Regions from separate parts of the Streptomyces sp. cmx-4-9 genome, predicted to be linked through region 3. Evidence: predicted binding sites of a transcription regulator. Region 3 holds the regulator's gene; each other region holds the start of a gene.
What was found. The regulator HrcA, encoded in region 3, represses chaperone genes, less so after heat shock. The targets are predictions, from matches to a motif close to TTNGCACTCNGNNNNNCNGAGTGCNAA.
Positions count from the first base shown of each region.

Region 1: groL (chaperonin GroEL) is a predicted target of HrcA. The motif match lies at 1,083-1,109, and genes of this name have one in related genera.
Region 2: ACLJTM_RS29555 (FmdB family zinc ribbon protein) is a predicted target of HrcA. The motif match lies at 1,189-1,215, and genes of this name have one in related genera.

Region 1 covers NZ_JAEBEE010000001.1:394,828-397,089, reverse strand. The annotation lists gene ACLJTM_RS01925 (MoaD/ThiS family protein) at 33-308, shown strand; gene ACLJTM_RS01920 (cold-shock protein) at 706-912, shown strand; gene groL (chaperonin GroEL) at 1,269-2,262, shown strand, end outside.
Region 2 covers NZ_JAEBEE010000010.1:195,316-197,577, forward strand. The annotation lists gene ACLJTM_RS29550 (S-methyl-5'-thioadenosine phosphorylase) at 1-780, opposite strand, end outside; gene ACLJTM_RS29555 (FmdB family zinc ribbon protein) at 870-1,178, opposite strand; gene ACLJTM_RS29560 (MFS transporter) at 1,331-2,262, opposite strand, start outside.
Region 3 covers NZ_JAEBEE010000007.1:137,937-140,198, forward strand. The annotation lists gene dnaJ (molecular chaperone DnaJ) at 1-621, opposite strand, end outside; gene hrcA (heat-inducible transcriptional repressor HrcA) at 622-1,638, opposite strand; gene ACLJTM_RS22305 (MBL fold metallo-hydrolase) at 1,786-2,262, shown strand, end outside.

The sequences.
Region 1 (2,262 bases), on a different contig from region 3:
CTCCCCCTGCACACCGGAAAGGCAGTAGCGCCATGAGCGTCAACGTCCGCATCCCCACCATCCTGCGCACCTACACCGGCGGCCGGGCCGAGGTGTCCGCCGAGGGCGCCACGCTGGCCGAGGTCATCGAGTCGCTGGAGAAGAGCCACCCGGGCATCGCCGCGCGGGTCCTGGACGACCAGGGCAAGCTGCGGCGCTTCGTGAACGTCTACGTGAACGACGACGACGTGCGCTTCGAGGGCGGCCTGGAAGCGGTCACCCCGGACGGTTCGGGCGTTTCGATCATTCCTGCCGTTGCGGGCGGATGACCCTCCGGTAACTGACACGCGAAACCGAAATTGCCCCCTCCGCCACAAAGCGGAGGGGGCAATTCTGCTTGATTGGGCGCGGTAGGGTTGGGGAAGTCCCCTCCGCTGTTCTTGCCCGCCGCATATGAACGGGCCGCGTGAGGGTCGACATCGGGTCAATGTGCAAGTGCGGTATGGGGCTTTGGCGCAATATGCCCGGCCCGAGTTGCCCGTGGATATGCCAAATTTTCACTCTATTTCAATCTTTCCCGGTGTCCTGAATTCTCGTCGGATTGACCTGTTGCAGACAGCACCCGCGCAGATACATTCAGCCTCGGTCGACGCGTTCCGACGCAGGTGAAGACCCGGGACCGCGAAGTGCGTTCCTGCGCAAGGGCCAGTAATAGGGGAGTTAGGCATGGCTCAGGGCACCGTCAAGTGGTTCAACGCGGAGAAGGGCTACGGCTTCATCGCGGTCGACGGTGGTGCGGATGTGTTCGTCCACTACAGCGCCATCCAGATGGACGGGTACCGCACCCTTGAAGAAGGTCAGCGGGTCGAGTTCGAGATCTCGCAGGGCCAGAAGGGTCCGCAGGCGGACATGGTCAAGCTCGCACTCGGCTGATCCCGGCGCGATCGACCGCCCACGCGAACGCCACGAGGGGCCCACATCCTGGACACGGGATGTGGGCCCCTCGTGCGTCGTGGCCGGCCGGCCCGTGTCCTGCCTGACTCGTGGGCCGGTCTTGACCCAAGCCGCTTGCACTCGCGGGGGGCGAGTGCTAATCATTGGCGTTAGCACTCTCCAAGTGAGAGTGCTACCGATACGAGGACCGGGCCGGTGAGGCCCGCAGGGTCCGGCGGGAAGGAACCGCCGGGCGTGCAGGCCGTCCGTCGCGGGCGCGGGCGCGGTCCGGAGCAATCCACCCCTTCCCCCATGGCCTACGGCATGGGAGGGACCCCCTGGGAGGACCACTTCAGATGGCCAAGATCATTGCGTTCGACGAGGAGGCCCGGCGCGGCCTCGAGCGTGGGATGAACCAGCTCGCCGACGCCGTCAAGGTCACCCTTGGCCCCAAGGGTCGCAACGTCGTCCTTGAGAAGAAGTGGGGCGCGCCCACGATCACCAATGACGGCGTCTCCATCGCCAAGGAGATCGAGCTCGAGGACCCGTACGAGAAGATCGGCGCCGAGCTGGTCAAGGAAGTCGCCAAGAAGACGGACGACGTCGCCGGCGACGGTACGACCACCGCCACCGTGCTCGCCCAGGCGCTCGTACGCGAGGGTCTGCGCAACGTGGCCGCCGGTGCCAACCCGATGGCCCTCAAGCGCGGTATCGAGAAGGCCGTCGAGGCCGTCTCCGCCGCCCTGCTCGCGCAGGCCAAGGATGTCGAGACCAAGGAGCAGATCGCTTCGACGGCCTCCATCTCCGCCGCCGACACGCAGATCGGCGAGCTCATCGCCGAGGCGATGGACAAGGTCGGCAAGGAAGGCGTCATCACGGTCGAGGAGTCGCAGACCTTCGGCCTGGAGCTTGAGCTCACCGAGGGCATGCGCTTCGACAAGGGCTACATCTCGGCGTACTTCGCCACCGACATGGAGCGTATGGAGGCGTCGCTCGACGACCCGTACATCCTGATCGTCAACTCCAAGATCGGCTCGGTCAAGGACCTGCTGCCGCTCCTGGAGAAGGTCATGCAGTCCGGCAAGCCGCTGCTGATCATCGCCGAGGACGTCGAGGGCGAGGCCCTGTCGACCCTGGTCGTCAACAAGATCCGCGGCACCTTCAAGTCCGTCGCCGTCAAGGCCCCGGGCTTCGGCGACCGCCGCAAGGCCATGCTCGGCGACATCGCCATCCTCACCGGTGGCACCGTCATCTCCGAGGAGGTCGGCCTCAAGCTGGAGAACGCCGGTCTCGACCTGCTCGGCCGTGCCCGCAAGGTCGTCATCACCAAGGACGAGACCACGATCGTCG
Region 2 (2,262 bases), on a different contig from region 3:
GTCGCGGGTCTCCGTCGCCGGCAGCGCCGCCACCGCGTCGAAGAGGACGTGCCGCAGGCGCCCGACGTTCTCGCCGAAGACCTTGAGGACCTCGGTGTGGGAGACGCCCTCACCGGTCTCCGCGCCCGCGTCCAGATCCGTGACCAGGGCCATCGAGGTGTAGCAGAGCCCCAGCTCCCGGGCGAGGACCGCCTCCGGGTGCCCCGTCATGCCGACGACCGACCAGCCGGCCGCGGCATGCCACCGCGACTCGGCGCGCGTCGAGAAGCGCGGGCCCTCGACGACGACCATCGTGCCCCCGTCGACCGGCTCCCACTGCCGCCCCCGGGCCGCCGCCAGGGCGACCGAGCGCCCCACGGGGCAGTACGGGTCCGCGAAGGTGGTGTGCACGACGTTCGGGACGCTGCCGTCGGGCAGGGGCTCCCCGTCGAAGTACGTCTGCGCCCGGGACTTCGTACGGTCGACCAGCTGGTCGGGGACGAGCAGCGTGCCCGGGCCGTACTCGGGCCGCAGGCCGCCCACCGCGCAGGGGCCGAGCACCTGGCGGACGCCCACCGAGCGGAGCGCCCACAGGTTGGCGCGGTAGTTGATCCGGTGCGGCGGGACGGTGTGGCTGCGTCCGTGCCGGGGGAGGAAGGCCACCTGGCGGCCCGCGAGCTCACCGAGGTAGAGGGAGTCGCTCGGGGGGCCGTAGGGGGTCTCCACCCGGACCTCGGAGACGTCCTCCAGGAACGAGTAGAAGCCCGAACCGCCGATGACACCGATCTCTGCGTTCGCCATGCGGTCACCCTAACCGGGCAGGTCCCGGCGGATGCCTGAGGCCCCGCCGCCCAAGCGGGGCGGCGGGGCCTCAGGAGGAAGCCGGCGGGTCAGGCAGCCGAGGTGGAGCTGCCGCTGGAGGCGGACGTCGAGGACGACGAGGCGGCCGGGGCGGCAGCGGTCGACGGCGTGGACGACGAGGCCGGGGCCGGCTTCGTGGCAGGCGTACTGCTCGACGAAGCACCGCGGCTGTCGTTCCGGTAGAACCCGGAGCCCTTGAAGACGATGCCGACCGCGGAGAACACCTTCTTCAGGCGTCCGTCGCAGTTCGGGCACACGGTCAGTGCGTCATCGGTGAACTTCTGCACGGCCTCAAGGCCCTCACCGCACTCGGTGCACTGGTACTGGTAGGTCGGCACGAATTTCCTCCTGGCACTCTCACTCAATGAGTGCTAACGACGCTCCATGGTGACGTATTCCGGCCGTTCAGTCCACCGTCCTCGGCGTGCGGTGACCCAAACCACGCCCGAACCACGCCCGAAGCACGCCCGAACCGCGCTCGGACCGGTGCTCAGACGGTGCTCAGGTCGCGCGGCCGGGCCTGCGTGCCGACGCTCCCTGCCGCGCTGCCCGAGGCCTTCTCCGCCGCGCCGCCCGAGGTGTTCCCGGAGGCGTTCACGATGCGGCTGGGCGCCTTCGGAGCCAGCTTGCCCCGCAGGGCCAGCAGGGTGACCAGGGCCACGGCGGTGGCCGCCAGCGGCACGAGGAACCCGTACGAGGAGCCGTGCGCGTCCGTCAGGCGTCCGGCCACGACCACGGCGATGGCCTGCCCGAAGGCGACCGCGCCGGTCAGCCAGGTGAAGGCCTCGGTGCGGGCGTTCGCCGGGATCAGCGATTCGACCATGGTGTAGCCGGTGATCAGGGCCGGGGCGATGCACAGGCCGACCAGCAGGCCGAGTGCGGCCAGCAGGACCGTCGAGTCGGCCGCCCACAGCAGCGACGCGGTGGCGGTCAGGCCGATGTAGCCGAGCAGCAGCCGGCGGCGCGGGCCGATCTTCCAGGCGATGGCGCCCATGGCGATGCCGGCGACCATGTTGCCGGCCGCGAAGATCCCGTACAGCAGGCCGTTGGCGCCCGGGTTGCCGATCTCGTTCGAGAAGGCGGCCAGCGAGACCTGCATGCCGCCGAAGACGGCGCCGATCCCGAGGAAGGCGACGATCAGGACGCGCAGGCCGGGGAAGGACAGGGCCGAGGCGCGCTTGGCGGCGCCGGCGACCTGGACGTGGGGCTTGGGCTGGGTGCCGCGCCGGGCGGCGAACAGCAGGCCGCCGATCAGGGTCAGGGTGGCCTCGGTGATCAGGCCGGCCGAGGGGTGCAGGCCGGTGCAGAGCGCGGTCGCCAGGACCGGGCCGACGACGAAGGTGAACTCGTCGGTGACGGACTCGAACGCGGCGGCGGTGGGCAGCAGCGGCGAGCCTTCGAGCTTGGCGGCCCAGCGGGCCC
Region 3 (2,262 bases):
GTCGCCCGCGCACTCGGGGCACGGGGTCGGGACCACGGTGCCGAAGCCCTGGCACTGCGGGCAGGGGCGCGAGGTCATGACCTGGCCCAGGAAGGACCGGGTGACCTGCGACACCTCACCGCGACCGCGGCACATGTCACATGTCTGCGCGGAGGTACCGGGCGCGGCCCCCTCGCCGGAGCAGGTGGTGCAGATCACGGCCGTGTCGACCTGGATGTCCTTGGTGGTCCCGAAGGCCGCCTCGTCCAGCTCCAGGTCGAGGCGGATCATGGCGTCCTGGCCGCGGCGGGTCCGCGAGCGCGGGCCGCGCTGCTGGCTCTGGCCGAAGAAGGCGTCCATGATGTCGGAGAAGTTGCCGAAGCCGCCCGCTCCGAAGCCGCCGGCCCCGCCACCGCCGCCCGAGGAGGACAGCGGGTCCCCGCCGAGGTCGTAGACCTGCTTCTTCTGCGGGTCCGAGAGCACCTCGTAGGCCGCGTTGATCTCCTTGAAGCGCTCCTGCGTCTTCGGGTCCGGATTGACGTCCGGGTGGAGTTCGCGGGCGAGGCGACGGAAGGCCTTCTTGATCTCGTCCTGCGATGCGTCGCGGCGCACGCCGAGAACGGCGTAGTAGTCCGTGGCCACTTACGACTCCGCCAGGATCTGTCCGACGTAACGTGCCACTGCGCGTACCGCTCCCATCGTTCCGGGGTAGTCCATGCGGGTCGGTCCGACCACGCCGAGTTTGGCGACTGCTTCGCCGCCCGAACCGTAACCGACCGAGACGACCGACGTGGAGTTCAGCCCCTCGTAGGCGTTCTCATGCCCGATCCGTACGGCCATTCCCGACTCGTTGGCCTCGCCCAGCAGCTTGAGGAGCACGACCTGCTCCTCCAGCGCTTCGAGCACCGGCCTGATCGTCAGGGGAAAATCGTGTCCGAAGCGGGTGAGATTGGCGGTTCCGCCGATCATCAGCCGTTCCTCGGCTTCCTCGACCAGGGTTTCGAGGAGCGTGGCGAGCACGGTGGAGACCGTGCCGCGGTCCTCGGCCTCGAAGGACTCGGGCAGGTCCTGGACGAGCGGGGGGACGTCGGTGAAGCGGCGGCCGACCACCCTGCTGTTGAGCCGGGCCCGCAGGTCGGCGAGGGAGGCCTCGCCGAAGGGGCTCGGGCAGTCGATCAGCCGCTGCTCGACGCGTCCCGTGTCCGTGATCAGTACGAGCATCAGGCGGGCGGGAGCGAGCGCGAGCAGCTCCACGTGCCGGACGGTCGAACGGGTCAGGCTCGGGTACTGGACGACGGCGACCTGGCGGGTGAGCTGCGCCAGCAGCCGCACCGTACGGCCGACCACGTCGTCGAGGTCGACGGCGCCGTCCAGGAAGTTCTGGATGGCCCGGCGCTCGGGCGACGACAGGGGCTTGACCCCCGCCAGCCGGTCGACGAAGAGGCGGTAGCCCTTGTCGGTGGGGATGCGGCCGGCGCTGGTGTGGGGCTGGGCGATGTAGCCCTCCTCCTCCAGCACGGCCATGTCGTTGCGCACGGTGGCGGGTGAGACGCCGAGCCGGTGCCGCTCGGTGAGCGCCTTGGAGCCGACCGGCTCCTCCGTCCCGACGTAGTCCTGGACGATGGCGCGCAGCACTTCGAGTCTGCGTTCACTGAGCATCGCGCACACCTCCAGCTGTGGTCCGTTGCCGAGTTCGTAGCCTGCTGTCTGGCACTCTGAGCATTCGAGTGCCAGAGAACCCCCGCTCAGTGTACGGCCGGGTGGCAAGACCCTGGCAAGGGCGGCCCGCCACGGTAGCGTCGCGGCATGGACGTGCGATGGGAAGAGCAGGGCTGGGAAGAGCTGTCCGGGCGGTCCGGCCGCAGGCGGCTCCCGGTGTGGGATTGCACGGCGGGACTGGTGGTGGGGGACGATTCGGTGCTCCTGATCGACCCCGGGTCCTGTGTCCGCGAAGGGGTGGAACTGCGGGAGCAGGCGGAGCGGCTCACCGGCCGCCGGGTGACCCATATCGCATTCACACACGGACATTTCGACCATGTGCTGGGGGCGGCCGCCTTCGCCGGCGCCGAGGTGTTCGGTGCGGTGGGCCTCGACGGGGTGCTCGCCCGGGACGTCGACGAACTGCGGGAGGGCGCGGTGCGGCAGGGGCTGGCCGAGGACGAGGCCGCCGAGGCGGCGGACGCGCTGGTGCTGCCGCGCCATCCGGTCAGCGGCGAGTGGACGCTGGACCTCGGCGGGGTGCAGGTGCTGCTGGCGAACGTGGGGCCCGGCCACACCGGGCAC